Regions from separate parts of the Lysinibacillus sp. NPDC094403 genome, predicted to be linked through region 1. Evidence: riboswitches for the same ligand, from Rfam matches in the RefSeq annotation. Region 1 holds a riboswitch; each other region holds the start of a gene.
The links. A riboswitch is a leader RNA that binds a small molecule or an ion and turns the genes downstream of it on or off. The one in region 1 is predicted to bind cobalamin.
Positions count from the first base shown of each region.

Region 2: it holds a riboswitch for cobalamin, as region 1 does, so the genes downstream of both, ACQKMV_RS09760 (glutaredoxin family protein) here and ACQKMV_RS13875 (ATP:cob(I)alamin adenosyltransferase) in region 1, are expected to answer to the same signal.
Region 3: it holds a riboswitch for cobalamin, as region 1 does, so the genes downstream of both, ACQKMV_RS20830 (FecCD family ABC transporter permease) here and ACQKMV_RS13875 (ATP:cob(I)alamin adenosyltransferase) in region 1, are expected to answer to the same signal.
Region 4: it holds a riboswitch for cobalamin, as region 1 does, so the genes downstream of both, ACQKMV_RS12490 (hypothetical protein) here and ACQKMV_RS13875 (ATP:cob(I)alamin adenosyltransferase) in region 1, are expected to answer to the same signal.

Region 1 covers NZ_JBNNTL010000008.1:51,598-57,567, reverse strand. Annotated here, with positions in the region: gene ACQKMV_RS13890 (MATE family efflux transporter) at 1-285, opposite strand, end outside; gene ACQKMV_RS13885 (tyrosine-protein phosphatase) at 506-1,273, opposite strand; gene ACQKMV_RS13880 (ABC transporter substrate-binding protein) at 1,659-2,621, opposite strand; gene ACQKMV_RS13875 (ATP:cob(I)alamin adenosyltransferase) at 2,623-3,165, opposite strand; cobalamin riboswitch at 3,367-3,574, opposite strand; gene ACQKMV_RS13870 (glutathione peroxidase) at 3,863-4,408, opposite strand; gene ACQKMV_RS13865 (hypothetical protein) at 4,640-5,188, opposite strand.
Region 2 covers NZ_JBNNTL010000004.1:251,292-257,261, reverse strand. Annotated here, with positions in the region: gene ACQKMV_RS09770 (Lsa family ABC-F type ribosomal protection protein) at 1-883, shown strand, start outside; gene ACQKMV_RS09765 (hypothetical protein) at 1,336-1,548, shown strand; cobalamin riboswitch at 2,408-2,585, shown strand; gene ACQKMV_RS09760 (glutaredoxin family protein) at 2,705-2,929, shown strand; gene nrdI (class Ib ribonucleoside-diphosphate reductase assembly flavoprotein NrdI) at 2,926-3,285, shown strand; gene nrdE (class 1b ribonucleoside-diphosphate reductase subunit alpha) at 3,282-5,375, shown strand; gene nrdF (class 1b ribonucleoside-diphosphate reductase subunit beta) at 5,363-5,970, shown strand, end outside.
Region 3 covers NZ_JBNNTL010000021.1:12,771-18,740, reverse strand. Annotated here, with positions in the region: gene ACQKMV_RS20855 (TetR family transcriptional regulator) at 1-34, shown strand, start outside; gene ACQKMV_RS20850 (DMT family transporter) at 111-464, shown strand; gene ACQKMV_RS20845 (multidrug efflux SMR transporter) at 464-778, shown strand; gene ACQKMV_RS20840 (monooxygenase) at 890-1,198, shown strand; gene ACQKMV_RS20835 (heme ABC transporter ATP-binding protein) at 1,389-2,183, opposite strand; gene ACQKMV_RS20830 (FecCD family ABC transporter permease) at 2,189-3,235, opposite strand; cobalamin riboswitch at 3,388-3,580, opposite strand; gene ACQKMV_RS20825 (biotin transporter BioY) at 3,754-4,350, shown strand; gene ACQKMV_RS20820 (NADPH-dependent FMN reductase) at 4,511-5,053, opposite strand; gene ACQKMV_RS20815 (nitroreductase family protein) at 5,117-5,734, opposite strand; gene ACQKMV_RS20810 (ring-cleaving dioxygenase) at 5,828-5,970, opposite strand, start outside.
Region 4 covers NZ_JBNNTL010000007.1:7,743-13,712, forward strand. Annotated here, with positions in the region: gene ACQKMV_RS12485 (GTP-binding protein) at 1-485, shown strand, start outside; gene ACQKMV_RS12490 (hypothetical protein) at 986-1,750, opposite strand; cobalamin riboswitch at 1,996-2,179, opposite strand; gene ACQKMV_RS12495 (DUF2268 domain-containing putative Zn-dependent protease) at 2,340-2,582, opposite strand; gene ACQKMV_RS12500 (amidase family protein) at 2,558-4,024, opposite strand; gene ACQKMV_RS12505 (DUF4181 domain-containing protein) at 4,572-5,003, shown strand; gene ACQKMV_RS12510 (methyl-accepting chemotaxis protein) at 5,134-5,970, opposite strand, start outside.

The sequences.
Region 1 (5,970 bases):
GGAAATCTTCGCCGCTTCAAAAACGCGCCTTGAGCCTAAATATTGAGATACAACAATGGAAGCACCATTACCAACTACTTCAAGTATTAAAATTGCAATATGAATATATTGATTGGCTGCACCAACCCCGGATACAGCATTATCTGATAAAGCACTAAGCATAAAAGTATCGGCTAATCCCATTAACATAAATAAAAATACTTCCAAGAATATCGGCCACGTTAAATGGAATAAACTTAACTTGTTTGTCTCTTTTATATCACTTTCTCTCAATGCATCTGCCAATACTTTTCACTTCTCCTATACGCTTTATAAAGATTTTTACGGGCAGTACCTGACGCTTCGCTTTCAATAAAGATAAATTACTGCCCGTTAACGCGGGATAAAAATATATAGTATCTTATCATAGATTTTTAGGCTATAAAGGGTTTTTTCTAATGAAACATGCAAAGCTAGTATAATACGTAAAAATCCCTTTCACAATTTTATGTGAAAGGGTTTCTTATTATATTAAGCAATGATCCTGCAATTGCTTACGTTTTTCTGTTGTTAAGCCAAACTCACTCTCTAAAAAAGCGGTCTTAGAGCCATATCGGTTTTCCATTGCATCAAATGCAGCTTGTAAATACTCCTCACTGGCAGACATTAAGGCATAAAATTGCTGTAATTCTTGATCGCTATAATCATGTTGGATTGTCTGAGCCATTCTCTCTACCAAAGGACGTAGATGTACATTCGTATCTAAATAGTCCTCCATAATCGTTTCCTCAGGTACATCTAAAGCAAGTAAAATAAGTGCGCTGCCAATACCTGTTCGATCCTTCCCGACAGCGCAATGATGAACAAGCCCTAAATTTTCAGGGTGTTGAATCATTGCCATTAACTCCTTGAACGAGGCATTATTAAAAGGCATTTGCGCGTAAAATTCTCGGAACATCTCTGGGCTTACAACCTTATAAAAATCTTTTCCACCAGTATTTGTAGGCATCTCAAAAGCATGATTTCCCTTTGCTGGTATTTGAATATTCTTGGCATACGGGAATACCGGATTAGGATTATTTTGAGCCTCATGGTTGTCTCGATAATCAAAAATTGTTTTCACATCTAGTGTTTCAAAAAGCTCCTTATCTGCTTTCGTCATTTTACCAAGTGCTGCTGAACGATAAATCAAACCATTCTTAACAGCACGACCATCTCTCGACTTATAACCACCCATATCACGGAAATTATAGACTGCCTCAAACGGAATAATCTTCATATCAAACTGTTTCACTCACTGCACCTCTCTCTGTTAGCAAGCATTCTTATCTCTATTTTATAGAACAATTCGATATAATACCAATTTTCGCACTAGGAAATGTTATACACTACTTAGAGCTTTAAGAGTATTTATTTGAGGGCTTCTTTGTCTGTCGGAGTGGAGCGGGTGGCCGTATTATCTGATCACTTCTCACCGAAGTAGAGCAGTTATCCACTCTTCCCGATCACTTCTTCCACAAAGCGGAGCACTTTTTCACCTTACCCGATCACTTTTTCCCCAAAGCGGAGCGGGGTCAAGGAATCTTCATAGTGAAGTGTTCACACTACCAGAGTAATTACCTATTAAAAAAGCTGCCCTTTTTAAAGGACAGCTCCAAAATTCTATTTTTCCATATAGACTATTTAAATAACTCAGGGTATGCGGCTTTTGCTATTAACTCAACAGCTTCGCCAATACGTGGACCTGGACGGTTCGAAATATCAGTATCTATATAGTAAACTGCTTTATTTTGAATGGCAGTGATTGAATTCCATCCATCACGAGAAAGGATTTCTGCCGCTGGATCTTTCACATAGTTTACTGTTGTTAAAATGACTTCTGGGTTTTTCGCAATGATATCTTCCTCAGATACCTTTGCCCAGCTTTTGAGGTCAGCAAAAACGTTCTTTACATTTGCAGCATTTAAAATCTCTTGTTGGAATGTACCAGAACCAGCTGTATATAAGTCTGGCTTTGGACTAATTTCTAAGTAGATATTTTTCGGTTCTTTCACATCTTTGACTTTCGCTTGGACTTCCGCAATTTTAGCTTTAATATCTTTATCTAACTTGTCGCCTTTATCTTTGATTCCCATTACCGTTGCGATTTGTTGGATATCCCCGTAAACATCATCAAATGATTTAGCTGATTGAATGGCAAACACTTTAATACCTGCATCTTCGAGACCTTTTAAGGCATTTAAATTTTCATCATCGCCTCCAGTCGTATAAGCAATAACGACATCTGGCTTTAACGCTAAAATACGCTCACTATTGAATTTTACAGTATCAGAAACACGCTCAATTTTTTGAGCTTCTTCTGGATACGAATCATACTCAGTTGCACCAACGATTTTATCACCCACACCTAAAGCAAATAAAATTTCTGTATTACTCGGCTGTAATGAAACAATAGTTTTAGGTACGGCATCAAACTCTACTTCTACGCCACGGTCATCCTTAACTTTATAGCTAGTTTTCTCAACTTGTTGATCTTCCTTAGAAATAGCATCTTTTTTAGTATCCTCTTTCGCACCACAGCCAACTAATACAAGTGCCAGCATCAACACAGAAAGCCATTGAAGTTTAAACATTTTCTTCATTTCATTGATTCTCCTTTTTCTTTTTCATCGGGTATGACTTACTAATAAACGGTATTTCGGCAATACCAGCATGCCGATTCATATAGACAGCCATTACAAAAAAAACATTGGCTAGCAATCCTAAATAATCAAAAAGAATAGCTGGTACTTCTCGTTCTTCAGATACTTTGTGCAAAATGCGATATGATTTTTTCGCCTCACTACGGCATAAATGTAATGCAGTAGCAGCCTCTGTTCCTTGAGGTAATACAAAGCTCTGTATTTCTTCCTTAACATGACTAACATAGAAATCATAACGATCACTTAGCCAAGTTAAATCATCTTCGGTTACCGCTAATTTACCTCGGACTGAGCCATTTACATGGTAAGCCATTGGCAAAATGGCTAATAAATCATCCGCTACTACCTCTAACGTTTCTTTTTTCACTGCTGCCAAAGCGACGCCAATATGTGTTGTAAGGCTATCCGTTCGAATTTCAAAATCTACTGTTGATGCCTTTTCACGCATAAATGGATAACAAGAAAAACGTGCATCTTTTTTCAAATCTAAGTCCCCGCTTTCTTTCATGAAAAATTCTTACTTTATAAACACCCTTAGATCTCATTAGGTGAATTAATAAGTGCACATAAAAAAACGCTGTTCCCACTCCTAAGGAAACAACGAAAATAACATAAATAGTGTGTCGTATAGACACGTCATAGCCTATGTATTTGCCGCATATTCTCCTAGCTTCCGAAGAGTTATCTATACGTTCAAACAAAGGTCGGTCTCCTGGCTTGTACAGTTCACTACATTCAATCATGTTGTGAGTCATAAAAAAACCTTCCCATCAAATAATTCGACAGTGGTATATCTTTATGATTCCTGTACTTACAGTTGCGGAAACAGCTTCGGTTTTTCACCGAATTCCCGATTATGCTATAGTTTAGCACCCTTATTCTGCAAGAATTATTCACTTGTAAAGCAGTTTAACATATATTGATAGGAAAAAATAGCTTTGAAATGAACGGAAAACAAATGAATACGAACAATAGTAAGCCCTTTTTCTACATAGCTATACAAAATCATTCTCTATTCTGATTTCACGAGAGTTAAAGTTATGGCTCTTCACAATATGTACTTGACTGCACATTCCACTGTAGGAGGAAGCTTTCCGTAAACTAAGCCTAATCCTCCCTCCATATGCTTTCATCAACCAACTTTTTTAATCAAAAACGGATTTTAGTATTGATCCAAGGTTTTATAAGATTCTTTCAATAGCTTGCTCAATATCAAGCTGTGAATCTGTAGGTTCGAAGCGTGCAACTGTTTTACCATTTGTATCTATTAAAAATTTTGTAAAGTTCCAGCGAATATTACGACCGTCTAAAAAACTAGGTGCAATTTGGATAATTGCTTCTGCTAGCATTTTTTCCTGCATACTTGCCTTGCCGAATTCGCGATAATCTATCTCGTGCTTTAAATAATTGAATAATGGGTGTGTCGCATCTCCATTTACGTGCACCAATTCAAAAATTGGGAATGTTACACCATAGTTGATTTTACAAAGTTGTGTAGTTTGTTCGCCGTCTTCAGGATTTTGATTATCAAATTGATCACAAGGAAAACCTAATACGACAAAATTATCTTTCCCATATTTGTCATACATTTTTTGTAAGTCTTCGAATTGATATGTAAAACGGCACTTGTTTGCTGTATTAACAATTAACAGCGTTTTTCCTCGATAAGTTTCCATTGATAATATTTCACCATTTGGCTTCTTTACTAAATAATTATAAATACTCATTGTTTAACTCCTTTTACTTTTTCATATATTATCAGGTGTGTTATTAACCATTTTAAAAGACAGCATTTTCCGCTAAGGGCATCAACAAACATTAGCAAAATTTCAACAAAAAAATCCTATTATCGGTCAATAATAAACCTATTTTTTCCTAATCAACACGCCTGGATATATTATAAACTAATTCTCTATCAACGAAAGAATTTTCATAAAAAAATAGCCATTCCACGAATTTTAATGGATGGCTTTCATATATTTTCTTTTGCTTTTAACATCTTGTTCTTCATCAATTAAACGCTCCGCAATTTTTAGCAGCTTCGGGTCTTTCGTCTCATCGAATAGCTTTTTAAAGGATACAATAATATCATAGCGTATTAATGTCGGGTGCTTTTCGTCTAAGCATATTTGAAACCTTTTCGCCAAATATGAAACGACTAAATCTCTTTGTACCTGCCCTGCTAAGCCTATTTTCCAAATTGCCTGCAAAGTATGCCTCGCAGTTACTGTTTTTTCATCATACGTTACTGCCCAAATCTTTAAAAAGTCCTCCAAAACCCTTTCTTCAGGATCACTTTTTGCTGCCAATGCGCATAAAAATTGTGCAGCACTTGCACGCACATGTCCATTTTTGTATGTAAGTGCCTGAACAAGTTGTTCCCAAACTGAATATGTCCAATCAACTGGTTCCTGCATAATTTTCATTAATTCTTCGTATGATTTGTATTGAATATCACGGTCACGCTCTGTTAAATTACTAAAAAGTTGCAAAATCTCTTTTTCCATAATTCATCCCTACCTTTATTGTTTCAGAACGAAAAAAACTTTTAGATCACTTAACTTAATTTGCGTAAAGAAGGAGAGTCTATAAATAATTTAATACTAGTGAACTTTTTTAGGTTAATTATGATTATTTCTTTAGCCGTAGCTGCACTCTTTTAAAGTCAAATCTCTTCAAACAATGATGGTAAATATGTCTTAAAATTGCGGGTGTTTTTCTTTACATAGTAAACATTATCTTAATTTCTATTATTCGTTACTTCATTACTCCACAACTTAAGTCGCAAACTTTAAATTTCAAAGCAAGCTTCCTAATTACATATTTCAAAATTATCAGAAACGCGACTCAACATGCAAGGAAACGTTTCTTTGGATATATGAAGTCACATTTACTCGTCAGCTTTATTATTGGAGGTGTCACACTTACTAGCCTACTATTTATCCAACTTAAATATGCAAGCTATAACAATCATTTTATGGATAATTGATGTCATTCTTTTCTTCGGTTCCATTATCATTTTAGTGGCTAGGGCTTTATCACCTATTAGTAGTAAATATGTCTACTTATGTAAAATTTATTTATCCTAGATGTTATTTTACTCATTATTCGTCGAGTAGTCGAGCCTAAATTAATGGGTAACCATATCAGTTATTAACTTTACTACATGCAGTGTTTGTAGGTTTTCAGTTATTTGGCATGATGAATTTAGCGTTTGAGGTGGGTGAAACGCTATATCAAATAAAAAAAAAGATCATCTTTGTAATTTTTTTTTTACAAAGATGACCTT
Region 2 (5,970 bases), on a different contig from region 1:
TTCTTGGAAGTTAAATTTTGATAGACAGCAGGAACATGAAGAGGCAACAAATCAGCGTCTACAAAAAGACATTGGGAGATTAACACAGTCTTCAAAGCGTTCAGCAGGTTGGTCTAATCAAGTGGAAGCTTCCAAAAATGGGACAACGAATTCGGGTTCTAAGTTGGATAAAGGTTTTGTAGGACATAAAGCGGCAAAGATGATGAAGAGAGCAAAGAACATTCAATCAAGGCAACAAAAAGCTATTGAGGAAAAGTCAAAACTGCTAAAAAATGTGGAAAAGACGGAGTCATTAAAATTAAAACCATTGGAATATCAGTCAAATGAATTAATTGTTTTGGCGGATGTGTCTGTTAAGTATGATGACCAAATAGTGAATAAGCCCATTAGCTTTAAAGTTGAACAAGGTGACCGAATTGTACTTGATGGAAAGAATGGGAGCGGAAAAAGTAGTATCCTAAAACTAATTCTAGGAAATCCGATCCAGCATACAGGCACAATGAATGTAGGTTCAGGCCTCATTATTTCCTATGTCCAACAAGATACTTCTCATTTAAAGGGACTGTTATCGGACTTTATTGCAGAGCATGAGATCGATGAAACGTTATTTAAATCCATCCTACGTAAGATGGATTTTGATCGAATTCAATTTGAGAAAGATATAGCTCATTATTCCGGCGGACAAAAGAAAAAATTGCTTATAGCCAAAAGTTTATGTGAAAAAGCTCATTTATATATTTGGGACGAACCGTTAAATTTTATTGATATTTATTCGCGCATGCAGATTGAAGAGCTTATTCAAAGATTTAATCCAACAATGGTTTTTGTTGAGCATGATCAGGCATTTCAACAAACAATTGCAACAAAAACTATATCTCTGTAGTTAAATATGAAGAACTGAAGGTATAATTAGTAAATCTGCTCATTAAACTATATGATGCTTTAGTTGACGAACGTTGCTAAAATAATCAAACCTTTTATGAAGACCTAAAAATAAATATCTGCTAGAGAAGAATCCATTTTGATTAATCTTTTTTCAAAATGGATTCTTTTATTTTTCGTATAAAATGGGTTTAGCGATGTATTTTTAATCAAACTTTAAAGCATACTAGAAGTCATCATGACCATACTCATTGCAACGATAATAGAAATAATTAGAATGACCGACAAAAGCTCTATGAGGGCATAAATCAAACTGTTAAAAACACCACTAATGGACGAAGTTAGTACCGTTACACATTACACCAACCAGTATAGCGGCAATAGTTTGCTTTGCGAAAACATGAAATCATAATGGAAAGATGTTTTTTTATGAACTAAATAGGAGTGAACTAGATGACGTCACATTCAATCTCGTATTATGAGAATCAGTTAAGACAGCAAATTATGAACAGCCTATATAATGAAAATTTTATTTCATTGCAAAATTATGTAAAAAAGTTAATTCGAGATAATACGGATCATAATAAGAATATTACTTATGCCTATTTGAATATAAAACGTGAGCTGGTAGGGTCAATAAGTAATAATGAAGATCAGACTTTATAAAGTGATTATAGATGAAAAAAATATAAAAGAAGTGAACATTTAAATGGAATGCAAAATGAAACAACTTGGCATTTGACTATAGAATGACATTGCTTATTAAAGTAGAGAAAATGCCTGGATTAGAAATGTTTTTTCTAATATGTTATAAATAGAAAATTGAATAATTAGAGGATCCAGAAGTTAATAGTTTCTTTTGTAATTCAATAAATGGTAAAGTAAAAGAAGTCTATGATAGTTTTAGGGACTATCATAGAGAAAATAATCTTTTAACTGCGCTAAATTATATTAACTATTTTCAAAATATAATCCTCAATTTAAAGTAAATTCAGCTCCTGAATTTTTTAAGGAATTATTCTATTTGTAGGTAATATGTACGGTAAAATTCATTTAAAAATTGAAGTGGTAAAACAGTCTATTATTCTTTGGAATATGGACTGTTTTAATGTAAGGAGTTCAAATAATAACTTTGTATCTACGATTGATCTAATTGTTGATTACGACTTAATAGATGGAACTTTAAGGTTTTATTAGACTGTTACAATACATTTGATTCACCTCAGAAATTAATTTTTACATAAGTGTTACATTAAATTAGAGTTCTTAATTAGATGGAATGAGATAATCCTGATTGATAAACAAGATACTGCATTTAGGTAAATGTAAAATAAGCAATAAATTTAACTTCATATTTTTTAGAAATTTTTTAAATAAGTCGTCTAGTGCAGCTAATTATTTGTTAAGATCGTATTTTGAGAGTGTGAAAGAAAATATTGAAAAATCTCATATTAAAGAAGTTTCTAATCTAGATTTACTTTTTATTTGAAGGATGGTACACTTAGTTCTATTGAACAACAATATATTGTGTTCGTTTTATAAAGGTACTACTATATGTAGTTTAATAGAGAAGTTCGGTGCAATACCGACGCTGTCCCCGCAACTGTGAAGCTGACGATGATATAAGCCACTGTGCATTCGCATGGGAAGGAAATCAGAGAATGAAGCAAAGCCAGGAGACCTGCCTATATAAAACAAATTGATCATTTCTTCGGGGATTAAGAGATGGGAACGTATGTGTTTTTTTGGTATTTTAACGTTTCCATTTAGGCTATCTCTCTCGAAGGGATAGCTTTTTTATTTTATGAAAAGAGGGATATATATGAAACTTTATACGAAAACAATCTGTCCAAAATGCCTTTGGGTAAAATCTGAACTACAACGTGTAGGACTTGAAGCAGAAATTGTAAACATTGATCACGATGAACAAGCTAAGCAAACAATTATTGACGCAGGTTTTTTAAGTGTGCCTGTTTTAGAAAGTAATGAAACATTTATAGGAGATGTTAAGGAGATTGTTTCTCATATAGAGATGATTGCAATATGATTGTTTATGCTAGTCGTACAGGCAATGTCCGGAATGTTGTTTCTAAATTAACAGCGGAATCTATTGAACTCTCTGATGGGTTAGTGTTGAATGAGCCCTACCTTTTAATCACCTACACAGATGGTTTAGGTGATGTCCCTTCAAAAGTGTCATGTTTTTTAGAAAACAACAGGAAATTTTGTAAGGGTGTAGTTGCCAGTGGCAATAGTAATTTCGGGCATAATGTTTTTGGAGCTGCCGGTGAGAAAATTGCTGCAACTTATCATGTGCCCTTAGTGCGGAAACTAGATTTAAGAGGCAATCAAGCAGATTATGAAGCAATACAAACGTTTTATGAAACGAGGGTAATGGGATGAAAACATATTTAAAGCTTAATAATGACGTACTGAATCGTTATAGTACAACTGGTCTACTAGAGTTAGAAAAGGATCGTGAAGCAACGCGCCGCTATTTTTTAGAATATGTCAACGTGCGTTTGCGTTACTTTATTGATATCGAGGAAAAAATCCGCTATTTAGTCGAAGAGGGCTACTATGAGAAAGCATTTATCGATATGTACGAGATGGAATTTATTAAAAAACTGTACAAGAAAGCATATGATTATAATTTCCGTTTTCCATCTTTTATGAGTGCGAGCAAGTTTTACGATAGTTATGCAATGAAAAGTCGTGACGGGGAAGAAATTTTAGAAAAATATGAGGATCGTATTGTCATTATTGCTTTATATTTAGCACAAGGGGATACCGTTTTAGCAGAGCGTTCTATTGAAGCGATGATGGAAGCATATCAGCCTGCAACGCCAACAGCATTAAATAGTGGGAAGAAAGCCCGTGGCGAATTAGTAAGCTGCTTTAAATTATCAATGGATGACTCCATGAATAGTATTGCCGAAAATATTGGTTATTGTTTGGAGCTATCACGTCTTGGTGGTGGAGTTGGGGTAAACTTAACGGATTTACGCCCTTTAGGTGATCCAATTAAAGAGATACTAAATCGTGCAAGTGGTGTAATCCCAGTAGCGAAGCTGTTGGAAAACTCTTTCAGTTATTCAAATCAACTAGGACAACGAAATGGCTCGGGCGTTGTCTACCTAAATATTTTCCATGCAGACATAGAAAATTTCATTTCATCAAAAAAACCAAATGCTGATGATAAAATTCGCCTCGCAACACTGTCAACAGGAATTATTATACCAAGTATTTTCTTCGATCTTATGAAACGTGATAAAGATATTGTATTGTTTAGTCCATACGATATTTTTAAAGAATATGGCAGACGCATGTCTGAAATTTCAATATCAGATATGTACTATGAACTTCTAGATAATCCGAATATCCGTAAAATTAAACGTTTGAATGCACGTAAACTCTATACAGAGGTAAAAAAAGCGCAATTTGAATCGGGCTATCCGTTTGAAATTTTTGATGATAATGTCAATAAAGTGCATCCGCTCAAAAATATCGGTCGTGTAAAAATGTCAAATTTATGTACAGAAATCTTGCAAGTTCAAGAAACAAGTATCATTACTAACCAAGATGAACCGAATGAATATGGGTTAGATGTATCGTGTAACTTAGGGTCAATTGATATCCATGCAGCAAGTAAAGTAAATGATTTCGAAACATTAATCGATACAGCCATGCACTTATTAACAAATGTATCGCAAATGACGTACATTAAGAATGTACCATCTGTTGCAAAAGCAAATAAATTAATGCATTCAGTAGGGCTTGGTTGCATGAATCTTCATGGTCATCTTGTTACTGAGGGTATCATGTACGGCTCAAAGGAATCTATTGATTTTATGGATCGCTTTATGGAAGCGATGAACTTTTATTCACTCAAATCATCAATGGAGATGGCTAAAGCAAAAGCTGAAACTTTCTACCGATTTGAGGATAGTGATTACGCTTCAGGTAGCTATTTTGATCAATATGTAAATAAAAGTGAAGAGGAACTATCGCCTGTTGTGTTAAAAGCACTTGGAAATATTCCAATCATTACGAAAAAGATGTGGGAAGTTTTAAAGCAAGATGTTATGCAATATGGTTTATTCCATTCATATCGTTTGGCTATTGCACCAACTGGTAGTATTTCTTATATTCGTAGTTGTACTGCTTCTATATCTCCATGTACAGAGCGTGTAGAGGTTCGTGATTATGCAGATAGTAGAACAATTTATCCAATGCCTCATTTAACAAATGAGAACAGTCATTTATACGCAGAGGCATACGATATTGATCCTTATGACTTAATTGATTTATACGCAGCTTCTCAAAAACACGTTGACCAAGGTATTTCGATGACGCTTTATGTGACTGACAATTGGACAACAGAGCAATTGGCTAAGGTATACATTTATGCATGGGTAAAGGGAATTAAGTCCGTTTACTATGTTCGTCAACGATTACAAAGCTTAGAGGAGTGTGTAGCATGTCAAATATAATTTATGAGGCAGTCAATTGGAATAAGGCAACGAGTGAACTTGCACAAATATTTTGGGATCAACAATGGAAGCAAATTTGGTTTCCTGAAGAAATTGCAGTAAGTAAAGATATCAAACAGTGGAAAAGTTTTGAACATCAAGATACGTATAAAAAAGTATTTGCAGGATTAACTTTACTTGATACCGTTCAGACAAATATAGGGATGAATCGTGTTGCTGCTTATACAAATGATTTACAAGAGAAGGCTGTACTAACCGTTTTTGATGCATTTGAAGCGATACATGCCAAATCCTATTCTTATATATTCACTACCCTTTGTACAAACGAAGAAATAGATGAGCTATTTGAATGGGTAAAGAAAAATGAATTTCTACAATATAAGGCAAATAAAATTGCGGATATTTATAACGGTATTGAAGAAGGCGATTCAGAGAGTTTATGGAAAGCGATGTTCTCGTCCGTTATGCTCGAATCTTTCCTTTTCTATTCAGGCTTTTTCTACCCACTGTACTTAGGAGGACAAGGTTTCCTACGAAACAGTGCAGAAATTATTTCACTTATTTTACGCGACGAATCAATCCATGGTGTAGCAGT
Region 3 (5,970 bases), on a different contig from region 1:
TTTACACCATGCACTTGGCCTACGTCACCCATAAGTGGCGTTCTCTTTTACATTAAAAATGACTGAATGTCAGTCATTAGAAAACTATCACGTGAAAGGAATCTCTAATTATGCAAAAAGATTGGATATATGTTGGATTAACTAGTTTGTTTGAATTGTTTTGGATATTTGGTTTTAATGTTGCCGATTCTTGGTGGCATTGGGTTATTATCGTGTCCTTAATTGCGTTGGATTTTCATTTCTTATCGAAGGCTTGTGAAAACCTACCTACAGGCACTGTTTATGCGACTTTCGCTGGGGTCGGTACAATCGGTACTACATTAATGGACATTTTTATTTTTGACGGTGAATTTAATGCTATTAAAGGAATTTTCATTTTTATTTTAGTACTGGGTGTTATTGGTCTTAATTTAGCTGATAACCCTTCAAAAGATCATGCTGAAAAGAAAGGAGCTAATGCATAATGGGTTGGTTACTTGTTTTATTAGCTGCAATTTCAGAAATTATCGGTGTTGTAGGTTTACGCTTTTATAGTCAGGAAAAAACTATACGTAATTTATTAATATATGCGGGCGGCTTTGGAATGTCCTTTGTGCTTTTGTATACATCCTTTAACTATTTACAGTTAAGCATTGCCTATGTAGTTTGGGTTGGAATTGGTACAGTTGGTGCTGTTCTCGTAAATATTATATTCTTCGGGGAGTCTAAAAATATGAATAGGATTATTAGTATCATTGCTATTATCATTGGTGTGGCAGGATTGAAAGCAGTATCTTAAATTATTTGGCTCCTGTTCTTTGTGTTGTGGACCAATATTGGAAATTTACTTTTCGTTGAAACTATATTTTATAATTACTTATATAAATGAAGAGAAAAGGAGTTTTGCTGAATGGTTTATTTGTTACAAGTTAATTTTACAATGGACAGTCCTTTTGGTGATGAAATGTCTGAAGGATTTAAAGATTTAGCCCATAGCATTAATGACGAAGAAGGAATCATGTGGAAAATTTGGACTGAGGATGCGGTAGCTAAAGAAGCTGGTGGTGTTTATTTATTCGAGACGAAGGAAAGTGCTAAAAAATATTTAGCCATGCACTCTGCTCGATTAACAAGCTTTGGGATAACAAATATTCGGGGTAAAATTTTTGAAGTTAATGAAGCCTTATCTTCTATTAACAATGGTCCTATCCATAAATAACAGGCGTATCTGTTATTACAGATACACCTTATAGTGTTGAAATACAAAATGGGCAAGAAAATCTTTGTGAATGTTGTGGCGCTTTAAATAAGGGTGGTTTCTGTTCCAAACTATTCGCTTTCGCACAAAAAGCATCGCGCTTAGTCGGAACGGAAATCACCCCTCGTTTTGCCGAAGAGCCATATTTTATTTATGTAGTTTTTAAAGCTTTCTTCGTAAATTGCTCTGAGACATACGTTAAATAAGGCTTCCCTGTAAGTGGATGTGTTTGAATATCAGCGTATACACCAAAAACATCTTGTAATAATGCTGGTGTAAGTACTTCTTCTGGTGTTCCAAAACAAACAATTCGACCTTGCTGTAAAACATAAATTTGATCACAATACATGGCTGCAATGTTTAAATCATGTATTGCTGCAACAACTGTTAAATGTAGGGTTTGAATTAGATCCATTAGCTGCAATTGATGCTGAATATCTAGATGATTCGTTGGCTCATCTAAAATAAGCACCTGTGCTTGCTGAGCGAGGGCACGAGCAACCATCACACGCTTTTTTTCTCCACCCGAAAGAGTGCTAAAGCTACGTTTCTCTAAATGAGCGATACCTGTTTGGTTCAGTGCATCTTTTACAATTTGAAAATCTCGTTCCTGATCAAGCTCGAATAGTTTTTTATGAGGTGTTCTTCCCATACTCACTAAATCATGTACGGTAAAATCGAATACGACCGGCGTTTCTTGACTCACTACTGCTAAATTTTTCGCAATACTTTTACTCGATTGCTTTAAAATATCCTGTTCATTTAATAAAACTGTTCCACTTTCTGGTTTTAATAAACGATACATATTCTTTAATAGCGTTGACTTCCCACTACCATTTGGACCGATTAACCCAACAAATTGTTTTTCCTTTATTTGTACACTTACTTCATGTAATATGCGTTCATCAGAAATGGAGAAAGATACTTGTTTCGTCTCTAATGACATATGCTTTAATCTCCTTCACCGAATGAATAATTGTTACTACGTAGCAACCAAATGAAAAATGGACCTCCGCAAAAAGCCGTGATAATTCCAATTGGCATTTCCTCCGGAGCAATTAAAATTCGAGCAAGTGCATCTGCCCAAACTAGGAAAATCCCTCCGAATAATGCACTAATCGGTATAACATATTTATGGTTTGAACCTACAATTAACCTTACAATATGTGGAATGATTAAGCCGACAAATCCGATTGAACCACTTACAGCAACAAGCACACCTGTTAATAATGAAACTAATAAAATAAGCTGTATACGAAATTGTTGTAAGTTAACCCCTAGTGTGACCGCTGCTTCTTCCCCAAGAAGTAATAAATTTAGATTTCGATAGTGGAGCCATAACAAGGCAAATACTACAATAAAAATAATTGTAGGAATTAAAAGATTACTCCACTTCGCACCAGCAAGGCTTCCTAGCATCCAAAACATGACTGCCTTCATTCCGCCCTCTTGTTTCGACGTCATTAATATAAAATTTGAAATAGCAGATAAAATAAACGACACCGCCATCCCTGAAAGTAAAAGTCGAAAGACAGAAACTCTACCGCCAACACGTGCTAAGAAGAAAACTAACGTCATTGCTGTCAGAGAACCTATAAATGCAGATACGGAAAGAGCATAAACGCCAAGAAATGAAAAAGCACCTAAAATGATGACAGCTGTGGCCCCAACCGTTGCACCAGAAGAAATCCCTAAAATATATGGTTCGGCAATTGAATTACGGACAAGAGCCTGAATAGCTGCTCCTGCAATTGCCAACCCCGATCCAACAATAGCAGCGAGCAATACACGCGGAACTCGTATTTGCCAAATAATAATTTCCTGTGAACGACTCCAATCTTGCTCGATTGAGTTTTGTACAATTGGTATTTTGGAAAGGATAACCTTCCATACGTGAATTGGCGTAACAGAAACCGATCCAACCATTATGGCAATTGTCATTGAAATGATTAGTACTAAAAGAAGAGCCATGGATAGTAGCATAATTTTTTTATTCATCTGTTTATTAACTCCTAATCATTAATAATAGACTTAATGAAGATAAAAAAAGGGTATTCTATGCAAAATACGCATAGAAATACCCTTGATTAAACAAAGTCAGAAAGATATCCTTCTACTATTGTCCGTAATCGCTTTCATCCTCGTGGGCATTACAGGAATCACTAATTGGCAGGTCTCCTGGCTTCGAATCAATGTACCTATGATTGCCTTCCCATTCTAGAACAGTGGCTATTACATCATAGAACTCCTCGTTACAGTTGCGGGACAGCGTCGGATTTGCACCGACTTCCCTTTTAAGTGACACATTTTACAAGATGTCACACCATTAGCATTTAATATTTTAAAATTATGACGATTCTATCATATATTTTAATAGTTAGCTATAACTATTAGTTATTTAATCATCTTAAGCAGGATAAAAACTTTTGTGTTAACCGATTTAAATAATCAAGTTGACACAAAAGCTTTATTTTTTTACACTATTATTATCAACATTACTTTTTAGGGGTGAAATAATGACAACAGTTGCGCAACATACTCATCACAAATTAAGAACAGTAGATCTTGCATACATTGGACTATTTTCAACATTGATGATGATAGGAGCTAATATCACGTCTATTGTACCTTTCATGATGGTCGGTGGAGTACCTATCACATTGCAAACATTTTTTGCTATTTTAGCAGGGCTTATTCTTGGTAGTAGAAAAGGGGCACTCGCTTGTACTGTTTATATGTGTATCGGTTTAGCAGGTGCACCTGTATTTGCTCGTTTCGGTGGAGGCTTTGGACAAATTTTAAGTCCTACATTTGGTTTCATTGTCTCTTTTATATTAGCTGCATATGTCGCGGGGCTTATTGTAGAACGCAGTGGAACGAAGAAAAGCTATGTAGTTGCTGCATTAGTTGCAACAGCTATTAATTATTTACTAGGGACAAACTGGATGTACTTTGCCTATAAGCTATGGGCTAGTGCTCCTGATGCTTTCACTTATAAGATAGCATGGCTTTGGATGATGCCTCCTTTACCAAAAGATATTATTTTAGCTATATTTGCAGGTATTTTTGCATACCGCCTTCAAAAGGTGTTAAAAATAATTCCGATTAAATAAAAGCTTATCACCATTACGAGGGGTTGATTTCCGTTCCGGCTGGGCGTTTTTCTGATTGTCCTATTTGTCGCTTGGCTCTTCTATCCGTCGCTCTATCTTAAACCCAATAAACCAAAATGCCCCATAAGTATTGTTATACTTATGGGACATTTTTTTATTTTTAAACGTATTTTTTCATCCAGTTTAAGAAGTTATCAATTACTACATCTAGGAATTTGATAGTGCCTTCATCTGTTAGATTGCCTTCTGTATCAAATTTAGTGTGTACTGCTCCAATATAAACATCATTACCACTTAGTAATGGTGAATTTACTCCAGGTGAGAATAAAATATCTCGTAAATGTAATTGTGCTTTAACAGTACCTAAGTTACCCATTGATGCTCCCATCATAAATGATGGCTTGCCAATCATTACTTTATCAACTCGAGATAACCAATCGATGGCGTTAACCATAACACCTGGTACTGTACCGTTATATTCAGGCGTCAACCAAAGAACCGCATCTGCCTCTTTTACTTTTGCTTTAAAATCAAGTACAGGTTGTGGTGCTTCATTTTCGATATCTTGGTTATACATTGGTAAATCTTTCAAGCTTAATACTTCAAGATCAAATTTCTCTGTATAATGTTTTTGAATAAATTTTGCTAATTGCATATTATAAGATTCTTTACGGATACTACCTACGATTGCTACTACTTTCATAATTGCTTCCTCCTAAACATACATTAACTTTATTATTTATAAACAATTCTATTTTATACCACCCTAATAATAGGTAGCAAATTCCTCAACTGGTTTACGATAACCACGCAAGCGACGACTACTTTCTTTTTCTTTACCTATTGTTATTATTAGTGCAATTTCATGTGTTTCCGGAACATTAAAAAGTGCTCTCATTTGTGGTTGATCAAAGCCGATCATTGGGCATGTATCCCATCCACGATTTTTCGCTGCCAGCATAAATAACATAGCTGAAAGTGAAGCGTTACGAATGGCTTCCTCCTTCATAAATTCCTCGCCACGTTCTTCATAAAATTTCTTATTATCATCAACAAGATTTTCTAACTCACAAGCAGTAATAATGCCTAAGTCTACCATCCCTTGATTAAGGTTAGCAGTATTTTTATATGCTTCTTTATCCCCTAGGACAAGTATAACCGCTGAGGCCGAGTGCACTTTATATTGCCCGTATGCTGCTTCTCTTACTTTTTCTTTTTTTTCTTTATCTAATACAACGATGTAATTGGCATGTTGTAAATTAAAGGCGGACGGAGCAAGCTTAACATCCTCCAAAATGGGACGTATATCTTCTTCACTCATCTTGATATCCTTTATAAAATTATTCGCAGAACGACGCTTATCTATTAGCTTTGAAAACTCCATCTAACTGACCTCCAATTATCATATAGCTGTTACGAGTATCTCATTTCCATTTAGCAGAGGCTTGTATTTCTCTACTGAATGGAGTGAAAGATATTACTCATATTCTTTATCGAACATAGTCGTACTTCTTACAGTGTCAATAGGTCGAACAAGCTCTTCAATTTGTGCACGCTTTGTCTCTAAAAATGGTGGCAATGATAATTTTTCACCTAAAGTTTCAAAAGGCTCATCCCCCA
Region 4 (5,970 bases), on a different contig from region 1:
TCTTAACGGGACGCGCACACATTAAACATACTGACGGTGGCGATTTCCGCGAGGCAACATTCCGTGCATTACGACAAGGGCTGGAGCAAGCAGAAAATGTATTACTAGAGCCCTATTACCGCTTTAAGCTCAAAGCGCCTAGTGATTTTATTGGTCGCATGATGACCGACATTCAGCAAGCTGCTGGTACATTTGACGCGCCAATCTTAACTGAAAATGATGCGATTTTAACTGGCCGAGCCCCTGTCGCAACATTTATGAGCTACAGTACAACCTTTGCCGCCTACACCAATGGTAAGGGCGTACTTTCTCTACAATTTGATGGTTATGATATGTGTCACAATACAGAAGACATTATTGCGCAAATTGGCTACGATAAGAACGCCGACCCTGAATATACATCTTCTAGCATTTTTTGTGCAAAAGGCAAGGGCTACTCCGTTCCATGGCATGAAGCAGAGGAAGCTATGCATTGTATTAAGTAAATTTAAAAACAGGACATGATTTGTTATATATCATTGTCCTGTTTTTTATGTTTCGTGGGGATTTACTGTGCTATCGTGGGGATTCTTGCTTCGCGTGGGTATTCTGCGCTCGCGCGGGTATTCTCTTCCCTTTCGCGGGTATTTGCTCTGCTTCCGCGGGTATTCTACTTCCTTTCGCGGGTATTTGCTCTGCCTCCGCGGATATTCTGCCCTCGCGCGGGTATTTACTCTGCTTCCGCGGGTATTCTCTTGCTTCGCGCGGGTATTCTACTTCCTTTCGCGGGTATTTGCTCTGCTTCCGCGGGTATTCTCTTGCTTCGCGCGGGTATTCTACTTCCTTTCGCGGGTATTTGCTCTGTTTCCGCGGATATTCTGCCCTCGCGCGGGTATTTACTCTGCTTCCGCGGGTATTCTCTTGCTTCGCGCGGGTATTCTACTCCCTATCGCGGGTATTTGCTCTGCTTTCGCGGGTATTCTTCTTCATCTCGTGCTAATTCAATTTATAAAGCTTGTACTTTTTTCTGTGCCTGTTTGAACATGCGATATGAAGGTTCCACTAGAACGTAGCTATGGGAATTAGAAAAATCAATTAAAACCTTGCCAGGTCGACTTTTCAATAGTTGCAATTTATCAATCAATGCTAACAATAGCTCATGACCGTTACCACGTGGGTGCCAGTTTAAATGATAATCATTTAGTTCCTGCACTGCTTCTAAAAATTGATAATACTCTCGCTCTACAAAATTCATCAGTTTTTTGTCTTTATGAGCTACTTGAGATAAATCCTCTAAATATGTTTCATAAAAGCGCATTACTATCGAACACAATAAATCATTAGCACGGGCAGCACTTAGTATTGGCTTTGGAGCTTGGGAAAGTCGCTCTAAATTTGGTTTTGCACGAGTCGAATCAATGCGTGTAATTAAATGGTAATGCTCACCATTTACCTCATACACAATTGGATTTGTCGGCATATACATCATAAAACTATTTGTTTTTGTTTTAAGCTGATCTGTAATATTTGCCTTTGCAAAAAGGTGCCCATTAATACTTTCATTTTGAATCCAAATAATGTCTTTGTTATATAGAATTTGCTCAAATAATCGTTCATTACTAATAAGATTGCTAGCTATTAATTGATCAACAAGTGATTCTACAACCATTCTTGTTGTAGCTTTCTTTGAAACTTCAGTGCGTGGCTGTTTACAAATTTTCATATCTAAATATTGCGATTGCTGTGCTGTACATACATGAATATTCTTCATACGTGCATCCTCTTTTCGTACATATTTTCAAAACGGAAGTCATCAGTAAAAAAAGGATTTCCTATTAACCGAGGAAATCCTTCATTCTATCTCTTTCGTTCATCACATAAAGTCAAACAATGCCCAAATATGAAAGAATTAGCTTGATAGCAAATACCTTCTTTTATCTTGGGCGTTTGACGTACAGTGACGAACAGAGCATTCTGTTTTGTCAACATGCCACCTCCTATTCCTCGTAGGGTTATGGTGTGTACTCATAATAGGCAGGTCTCCTGACTTATGATCATCGCTACTTTTCCCCTTCCCGTCGTTAAACAGTGGTATTTGAAAAGTCGCTCACATTTACAGTTGCGGGACAGTGTCGGATTTGCACCGATTTCCCTTTTAAGTAAATTGCACGCAATTTACACCTATTATTTCACGCTATTCAGTTGTCATAGGAATCCTAGTGACTACACATTCCTATTAGATTATTAAATTCAATTGTAAAGGAGTGTATTTTCTAAGTCAAATGACACAATATATTCCAGTTTCTTGTTCTTTATCTTCTAGCTATTTTCTTTCCCAAAATGTGTTACATAAAAAATTGTTAATTATAGTTTTCGAGGTAATTTCCTTTTTCAAAAAATTCTTTTGAACTTAGGGCAGTCCATTCCTCTGGTGTTAAAGTTGGGTTCAAATCAAGATAGGATTTAACCAATTTATAGCCTACACCGTAACCATATAAACTTGGAAGGCCGTTACCTCCCATAATAATTTCGTAAGTCCGAGAATTACGGTGTTTACTTTGTCTACCAGAGGTTCTTATTACATCTTCGGAGCTTTTCGTAATTTAGTTGCTTGCTCAAATGAAAATGCGAGTTTTATTAGAACATCTTCACTAAATGCAGTTCCTGCGAAAGTTATGCCAAATGGTCTCCCATTTTCCATATACCCTGCTGGGACGGCAATAGACGGATAACCAGCTTTTGCACTAATTGTCGAACCTATATATGATGGAAAGATAATCGCATCTAATTCATATTTTTTTAATGTATAGTCGATTCCTTGCTCTTGAGAAAAATACAAATCCTCTAATTTTGCATTTAAATATTCAGGATCTCTTAACGTGTTCGGTAAATACTCTCTCGATTCCAATTTATCCTGCCCATATTTCAACGAGTTTTCTTTCGATAGTTTATTAAATTGAATTAACTCAGAGATAGAATGTACAGGCATGTGTGAAGGTAGATTGACAAGGAAATTATTTAAACTATGCTTTAATTCATATTGCGGTACTCCCCATTTCCAGTCTCTATGGAAAGAAGGAATCTCGATGTCTTCAATAATAACGGCTCCTTGCTCTCTTATAACCTGAATTGCATTATTAAAAAGTGTTTCATCATATTCTCCTGAGTCATAATAAGCTTTCGGGGCATTATTATACACTCCAATTCTAGCGCCCTTTAATCCTGTAGCATCTAAAAAACTGGTGTAATCCTTAAATAACCTTCTTTCACTTTTATATGTAGCGACGTCGTCTTGATCTACTCCTGTTAATACTCCCAATAAAATAGCTGCATCTGTTACTGTTCTAGCCATTGGCCCTGCTGTGTCTTGAGAGTAAGTAAACGGTATAATGCCTCGTCGGCTAATTAGCCCAACAGTCGGTTTTATGCCGACAACTGAATTTTGAATAGCAGGATTTAATATCGAGGCGTCTGTCTCAGTTCCAATTGATAAAACAGAAAAATTCGATGCTACTGCTACTGCCGAGCCCGTGCTAGATCCTCCTACAAAAAGTTCTGGATCACCATAAGGATTAAGTGTTTGTCCACCTCGAGAACTATAGCCTGCCCACATCGTACTCGACATACCGTTCGCTAATTCAGTCATATTTGCTTTCCCTAAAATTACAGCCCCCGCTTCACGAAGCTTTTTTACTAGAAATGCATCTTGCTTAGCTAAATAGTTTTCTAATGCTATTGCGCCTGCACTAGTATGCATAAAATCTTTCGTTTCGATATTGTCTTTTAAAACAACCGGAATTCCGTGTAGAGGCCCTCTAGTCCCTTTCGTCATTCTTTCCTCATCTAAAGCTTCAGCAATAAATATCGCTTCAGGATTAATTTCAAGCATAGAATTAATTTTTCGTCCACCTTGATCATAGTTAGCAATTCTGTGTAAATAATACATAGTTAATTCTTTTGATGTTATATCACCTTGTACCATAGCTTTCTGAATATCGATTACTGACAATTCTTCTTTAAGAAAACTATTAAAATATTTCTCCATTCATGTTCCCCACCCTTCTTTCAAGATTATACCAAAAAATCAATTTATACCTAAAACATAATTAAATTTCAAAGCCTCCTCAGCCACCCGCAGTCGGATAAGTATGCATGCTAACTCAAAGCTCGACAAGTAGTTAACGTGTAAACATAAATGTTAAACTGCCCCACACATATTAATCTAATGGCTTAAGTTTATGTATATAACCTGTGCTTCTGTTTGTCTCACACTCTCCAATTAATTACCAAATAATGATCTGATGTGCTACACTTTCTATACAGATAAAATTTTCAGTTAGTTTAGAAATGGGTGGGAACGGGATCATATGAAGAAGCTTAGAGGTATTTGGGGTGTCACAATGTGCATATATGGCGTGTCTTTATATATCAAATATTTTCAAAAAGTCAGTGAAGGATGGAATATTACCCTTCATGTTTTATCAGGGAGTTTATGTATTATAGGATTTTCATTAATTGTTCAAGCAATAAGAGTACATAAATAATCTGGCGCTACTATCTCAAGAAAAGATCAGGTTGAGAGGTGAATGAAATTGAATAATATTAATATCCAATTTGGAACACTAATGCTTTTTCTAATTGTGCTTGTTTTAGTAATTAGTATTTTTGGATTTATCATTAGAAAGCTGTTAGGTGTCGAAAGAAAGAAATGGTTTTCTTATAATCACATTAACGAAAGACATAAAAAACTAGATTGGTCTGTACGAATAATTTTTACAAGTCTATTATTAATAAGTTCTTATTACACGATATACAATGACACAATTGGAATTCCTTGGTTTTTCAAAACATGGTTTATATTAATTGTCTTTTTAGTAACATCTGAAATGTTACGAGCATTTATGGAATGGAAATACGCGGATAATAAAAGAGATTTTCTTGCTACTATCGCAGAACTGATGTTTATGATCAGCATAGTATTTTTGGTGATAACAACTGGTTTTTTCGGCTTATTTAATGTTTAATACCGAATCTATTAAGCAGTTGATAACACCGGTAAATCAATGCACTTGGTATAAAATAATAAAGGCTATTTCGCAGAAAATTTATTCCTGCAAAATAGCCCTTTTTTATTAAGTAATATAGTTCTTTCAATTATTGTCCACTAAATCTTTGTGTAAGCTTTTGTAAATTTTCAGCTTGTACACATAAGTCTTCCGACACCACCGTGTTGACCGCCTGCATAGAGGCACTTTGCTCATCAACTGACTGCAGAATGACCTCAGTATAATTAGATAATTTATCCATTCCGTTTGCAATTGTCGATACTAATTTTGTCACTTCATTCGAGCTACTTGAAAGCTCTTCTGCTGTTGCGGAAATATCCTCAAGCTGGTTCGTCATTTTGCTAACATGCTGAGAGATTGTACCAAACGACTTTGTAGCCTCATCAATGACATAGACGCCCTGTTGAACGTTTTTCAAGTCCTCTTCGACAGCGGTAGCCACTTGTTTTGTATCGCTTTCAATGCCAACAACAAGTTCGACAATTTGAATAGCAGAATGCTTTGATTGCTCTGCCAATTTTCGAACTTCCTCCGCTACTACTGCAAAACCTTTACCATGCTCTCCAGCCCGCGCCGCTTCAATCGCTGCATTTAATGCAAGCAAATTCGTTTGATCTGTAATAGCCGTAATCATATCTGTCATAGACTTGATATCTGTCATTTTACTTGATAATTGTTGCATTAATTCACTTGTTTTTTCAGTGGAAGTTGAAATAAACTCCATTTGATTTTTAGCTACGTGTAAAATTTCCGCACCGTTGCCTGCAATGTCATTTGCTTCTTTTGCATGATCAAAAACGTCTTGCGTTGCCACGGTAATACGTTCAATACCGTCAGCAGTTTCCTGCATTGCAATAGCACTCTCATTTGCAGACTGAGCTGCTTTCTTAAGCCCCTCAGACGTATTTTCCATTTGTGAATCAAC